One region of the Vibrio tapetis subsp. tapetis genome, then DNA from elsewhere that is predicted to be linked to it. Evidence: predicted binding sites of a transcription regulator. Region 1 holds the regulator's gene; the other holds the start of a gene.
The links. Region 1 encodes PurR, which represses purine synthesis genes. Its sites were predicted from a motif close to TNANGNAAACGTTTNCNTNA; they were not measured.

Region 1 (3,299 bases):
GTAATTACGGTAGCTCCGGGTACAGAGAAGGCGGTGACTAATACGTATAATGCGAAGTAACTTAACGCTGAAACAATGAAATTGTTTTCAATAAACTCACCTAAAGCAACTTGTTGGGCTTTAGCGTTTTCAAGCGTTAGGTGTGGACCAAAATTGATCGCCAATACCACGATTACAGCGATGAAGACTATCCCTAAAATGATCTTCTTGTTCATATTTACGTCCTGTTTAGAAAAGTTGTATAAATCTTAATAAGTATGACAGAGGAAATAGGATAAAACTTTCATTTGATACAAAAAAAACCGCGAGCTTGTCAGTTCGCGGTTTTTTGTTGTTCATATTATGTCGACCTAATTTAGCTGATCGATGAGCTCGTCTCTGCGTTGTTTCGGGATGACTGACCAGTGTGTGCCGTTAATAGCGCCTTCAAGCGCCCACAATAGCTCGAATCCAACATCTCCGGTGTGCGTTTGGCTAATTGCTTGATAAGCTTTAGCTGCACCGTGAGTGCGTAAATCGTCGGCACTATTGATTCCGGCTTTCTTAAGCATTCTTTCAGTACCTAAACGCAGGTTAGGTAAATCTTTTAAACGAGTTGGTTTCACCTCGGCTTGCTTGAGCTTTTCGGTATTTGCAACCGTGAGAGCCTTAAGTGCAATATCGAGGATATCTTGAGGCGTTTCCCACATCTGAAAAGGTAATGCAAAATACTTGGTAACGACGGGAAAACCACGCTTTTTATAGACATAAGGCTGAAGACCTTGTTGCTTAAATGTCAGCGCATTGGCTGCATCAGCCCTTATGTGAAGAGTATCGTTTACGACCAAAGCAAACATAGTATTGTCTGCAAAGACACCAAAGCCACCAAACATAGAGCGAGATTTTATCTTCCCTAAAGTCTCAAATAGCTTAAGTGAGTTTTTTAATATCGGTTTATCCATGCTAATAATCTCGGTTTAGAAACAACGTCACCAAAATCAGGTCCGAGAAGTGAGCAAAACTATGCGAGTGTTATATAAGCCACAAGGTAGCTATATAAATTTTGCATATTTGCCATCGGCGACCCCACTACCATACCAATAATACATATTGATTTAGGCCGGAAGTTTTGCGTCCTACTTTTTCAAGTAGTTTGCCCTGTGCGTGACAATAAAATCATAGTGAAAAATCGGAACAAACATCACAATTGAGGTTTCTTAATGTGACATTGGTTCAAATAAGAGTGCCTACAATATGAAACAGCCCTCGCATATGAAGCAAGGGCCATTAAATATGAATTAATCTGCTATTTGCTAGATTAATCTTTTGACGGATTGACGTTCAACAATCTCGGGGTGCATTTCAAACACTCGTTTGTCATGTTCTTTATCTTTAATGCGTTCAAGCAAGATCTCAAAAGCTGTTTTACCAACACGACGTTTAGGTTGGTGTACCGTGGTGAGTGGCGGTGAAAAGTAACCAGAGACTTCAATATTATCGTAACCAATAACAGAGATATCGTCAGGAACGCTCAGGCCTTTTTCTTGAAGACGACTTAAGAGTCCAAGAGCCATGGTGTCATTGAAGCAAAAAACCGCGGTTGGGCGTTGTGCCATAGCAATGATTTTATCCGCTGCGACAACCGCCATATCACATTCGAAATTACCTTCAATGATGTGATCTTCTTGGAACTCAATGTTTGCTTCGGCTAGAGCGCGTTTATAACCGGCTATACGCTCGATGCAGGCGAGTTTGTCTAAGTGGCCACTTAAACAAGCGATGTCTGTGTGTCCGTGATCAATTAGGTATTTCGTTGCTAGATACCCACCTTCTTCAGAGTTATCGATGATCTTATCTGCATGAGAGCTTTCAGGGCCCCAGTCCATGATTACTTTTGGAATGTCAGCGTGAGAATCAAGCATTCCACGAAGTTCTTCCGTTAAATCTGAACACATGACTAATATGCCGTCTACACGTTTCTCAGCGAGCATACGGATATAATCTCGTTGCTTTTCGTAGATACCACCAGTATTACACAGAATCAAAGTGTAGCCTTGACGGTAGCAGTAGCTCTCAACACCGTCGACAACTTCGGCGAAAAATGGGTTGGTAGACTGAGTTACTAGCATGCCGATCGTACGGGTCGTATTACACTTAAGGCTGCGTGCGACAGCGCTTGGGGCATAATTTAGTTCTTCTACTGCTTTGTTTACTCGCTCTTGCGTTGCTTCAGCAACAAAACGAGTTTTATTAATTACATGTGAAACCGTAGTAGTCGATACACCGGCAATACGCGCAACATCTTTAATCGTGGCCATAAAAATTTCCTGTCGAGTCAGCACCGTATGAGTATTAGTTTAATGGAGGGCTGACCAAATATAATTAATGCAAAAAATAAAACCGCTCAATATAGGCGGTTTTCATGGAACTGGCGTGTTTTCATATTTTATCGTTTGCGATCACAATTTTAGACCGATTCAAACACTCTGACAACGTTATTTGTTTCAAAACGACGATGTATTCATTAAAACAGTGAATTCAGGAATGAAAAATGATAACGAGAGATGACCAAAATGAAGGGAGAGGGCCGTATTTTCGACCCTCTAGATGTCTTTTACTGCTCGCCTGAAATGTATTCACAATCAAGCTTAAGGAAGGCAAGCAACAGCTGTGCTACTGCGGCATAAAACCCAAATTCATCGAATTGGCGGCATTTTGCGTTAAATGATGGAACCCAAGTCAGCATGTGTTGTTCGATAAATTGTTTTTGTTCCAGTAAAGCCAACTCAAAGTCGTTTTCATTGTCGATTTCGTTAGAACGCACGATTAGGTTACCAAGGAAGTCGAGCTCTAATGCGAGATGATCGGCAGGTTCATTAAAGCCTTCTTGCTTGGTAATGTTTTTGTCTTTCATCAGTTGCTCCATTGCCAGAGCAGGTTTACCGTTTAACAAACCTTCAGTGCCAATATACAAGGAGGCATAAGGGAGTGCCGCATTTTTGGCGGTAGCTAAGAACAAACCACAAAAGTCGGCGGACAGTTCTAGTTGAACATCGGCACGGTCTTGCAGTTGGTTAAGCGAGTTAATCAGCGCGGATGTCGCCTCTGTTAACTGAGGGTTTTCACCTAAGCCAGAAATAAAGCCTCTGATCTCAGCTGTATGGTACGCCGTTAATTCATCTTCAGTTAGTTCACGCGCAAATAGGCTCGATAGCCACCAATATATCTCTGCCCGTTTTTCGTTGAACGCTTTAGCTTCTTGCATAGGGATAACTCTCATAAAGAACTGACAAGGTGATTCTAACGGATTAAGATGAACA
Region 2 (3,299 bases), 580 kb from region 1:
GTTAACAGATAACAAAAAGCCCAAATCAGGTAAGCGAGATTCTACGGAATGCGACTAAATTTGCAACATAAAACTTCACTTTTCTACTCTCACACCAACTCATAAGCTAGAACCTATTACCACGTTAGCAGCTTAGTCCAGATACTTTAGACCCAGTTTAACCTTTGATTTAAATCTCATATTTATATTTATGCTTAATTACATTTTATTACTTTGCACTGAAAGACAATTACTACCATATATATTGAATTCTTTTTCTACGCTGTTATTATTAGATTGTTATCGTAATTATTCAAACAGGAATAACCATGTCAGATCTTGCTAAGACTCTACTTAATATCCGTAGCCTTCGTGCTTTTGCTCGTGAATTGCCACTTGAAAGCTTAGAAGAAGCACTAGAAAAACTAACTATTGTTGTTGATGAGCGTCGCAGCAGTGAAGAAGAAGAGCGTGCAGCGCAAGCTGAACGTAATGCTAAATTGGCTGAATACGCTGATATGATCAGCAAAGATGGCATCGCCATTGAAGACTTAATTGCCGCAATGTCTGGCAATGACAATAAAGTTAAAACGAAAAAGAAACGTGAACCACGTCCTGCTAAATACAAATACGAATTAAACGGCGAAGAGAAAACTTGGACGGGTCAAGGCCGTACTCCTTCTGCTATTCAAGAGCAATTAGATGCAGGTCGCTCTTTAGAAGATTTTCTTCTTTAAGAATTAACGTTTAGTTAAAAACATAAATAAAAAGAGCGCTTAATGCGCTCTTTTTTATTGGAACATTAAAGCGTTATATTATGAATAACGCCTCAATTATATATTTATCGATCCCAATACGCTTCTTCTAAGCTGTCTTCACGCTCTGGTAATCCACGCGAAAGTCGAGGTGAATGCTGAACCAACACTTCGTAACTCGCACGATTCGAGTACTTACATACTTGCGAAAATGACGAGTACGTCAAAAATGGAATTTGGTGTTTACTCGAGTTGGGAACATTATTTTTATGGTAACGATTAGCCGACATATCATGCAGCAATGCAGAGAGTGCAGCGTCACCAGCACCATTAGTGTTCTTTATTTTCTCAGGCCCACCCATATATGGAGCGATGTGTGAATATACTTTTACCGGATTTTCACTCGACGCTTTTTTTACAGGGCGACTAAACTCGTACTGATTAAATTCTGCAATAGCACCAGGTAACAAAGGAAGCGAAGTTTGGCGCTTCATGCTCTCTTCTGTATAACCAGCCATGTATAGACCAACGGGGCCTGCAGTACAAAGAACCAAATCAACCCACTCTAATGCTTTGTCTGATGCAAGCAATGGATCGCTTTCGCCAGTCAACGCTTCTGCTTCATCTTCATTCATTGCAACGACAGAAACATGGTCACGCAAAAATGCTTGCCAATACTCAGGGTCGTCTTGAATGACATACTTTGTACCCAACGTTAATACTACAGGTACGTCATATTGCTTTGCATACTCTATGGCTTTCATTGTAGCTTCTGGCATTGGATCACCAGGCTTACAACGCACCAAATACGCAGTTAAAACAAGAGCAGAAGCATTTTTAAATACAGATTCAGGAATACTTTCTGGTTGAAGTTGGTTCATTTGACCTTCGCTTATCGCAAAAGTACGTTCACCGTCTTCACTGATCAAGGCAAAGCAGCGTCCAATTGCGCCATCAACCCCTTGAAGATGATTAAGATCCATACGACTTGATGTGTTACATAGGTAACGGTAACCGTAGCTGCCTATTTGGATATCTTGGCTCATCACTCCAAGTAAAATAGATTTATCGTCGGCTAATACCGAATAGTTGTGCAATGTATTACCAATTGTGCCACCAGCGTATTCATTGGTCACTAATCCCTGAGATTTTAGTTCGCAATACAACTGCTCTGCGGTTTGGTCATCAATTACGAGCGAATGTCCCTTGCTCAAACCAAATTTCTCAATGAATTCATCCGTTACTTTAGCTTCGATATCCACCAAAGTCTGATCGATACCAACAACATGGATGCGCGACATTTTCTTACTGACTTGAGCTTGGCTTACCAGCGGATCACGAGCGTGAACTGGAAAATAATGTTTCGATTTACGTTGGCCAGGGAATTTCATATTTACACAGTCTTATATGAGGGACAATTCGGGTTCGAGATTGTAGCTTGCCAGTTTATTGGCATCAATAAGGATAACTATAGCAAACGATTGCGGATTGAAAATAAGCAATTTGACTAGATCAGTCGCAAGCTCCTTACGAGAAACTAGACCGCTTCGCTACTATAAAAAAAGCGAAATCCCAATATATCAGGCTTTCGCTCTTATAGTTTCTAGTTTCTAGTTTCTAGTTTCTAGTTTCTAGTTTCTAGAAAACATAATTGGATCAGTCTTGATCTACCATCCACTTTCGGAATTCTTTACGATCTTCTTTTGACGCTTTTAAATACCAAGCTTGCATCTGCTCTAAGGCTTGCGGATGAGCTACAGCTTGTGATGGTTTTTGTTGTTTAGGTGTCGCTTTAGCACTCTTAACAGCAGGCTCAACTTGACTCGCGGCAGCAACCGTTATGGCTGCAGGGCCAACATAAATGCCGTTTTGTTGGTTGTATTCTTTAACCAGTTCATCCATATCTGAGTATGGCATGAAGCCTTTTTTACCTTTCAATTCATTACTCTTGTAATCAATTGATTTCCCAGCTGAAGTTAGGCGCCATTTAGGCTCATTTTTAAATACTTGCTCAGCGTGCTGAATGCTGTGCACTTTAGGGTGGTTAATTTTTATATCATCCGAACCGGCTTCAAACGTAATGACAAAAGGGGCGGAAGTAAACTGGCCGTTCGAACTCCCCTTTCCGATATTTTTATCCATTTCAACTACGATTTGGTTTTGCCCCGACTTCAAAGCGCTTGGCTTCATTTTACTAACATCTTCTGAGCCATTAACCATCAACAGACTAACACCCTTCTCGGGAATAATATCAGCAGCTAGAACCGTTGAAGCCCACATCAAACTCAACGTGGTAATAGATTTAATAAACACTTTTTTGCTACACATAAACTCTCCAAACCGATGTCATAAAATATGTATTTGTTTGTCACTAACATGACGACTAGTCACCAAGATCTTTTAACTCCACATATGAAAAAGCCACCATAAAGGTGGCTTTAGAGTCTAACAGTTTCTAGCTAAACTTAGAAAGATGCTTTAATACCTACACCGTAACCAACTTCTTGCTTGTCACCATTGTTGCCACCGATTTCTACGTACGTTGTAGTAGAAGGAGCAATTGTG

Region 2: the regulator PurR is predicted to act here: its motif matches at 2,204-2,223, upstream of VTAP4600_RS05020 (inosine/guanosine kinase).

Annotation. Positions count from the first base shown of each region.
Region 1 covers NZ_LT960611.1:1,720,736-1,724,034, reverse strand. Annotated here, with positions in the region: gene VTAP4600_RS07645 (TVP38/TMEM64 family protein) at 1-215, opposite strand, end outside; gene VTAP4600_RS07640 (TfoX/Sxy family DNA transformation protein) at 351-941, opposite strand; cyclic di-GMP riboswitch class I at 1,056-1,147, opposite strand; gene purR (HTH-type transcriptional repressor PurR) at 1,293-2,297, opposite strand; gene torD (molecular chaperone TorD) at 2,594-3,244, opposite strand.
Region 2 covers NZ_LT960611.1:1,138,288-1,141,586, forward strand. Annotated here, with positions in the region: gene VTAP4600_RS05015 (H-NS family histone-like protein) at 309-716, shown strand; gene VTAP4600_RS05020 (inosine/guanosine kinase) at 821-2,125, opposite strand; gene VTAP4600_RS05025 (YccT family protein) at 2,391-3,062, opposite strand; gene VTAP4600_RS05030 (porin) at 3,200-3,299, opposite strand, start outside.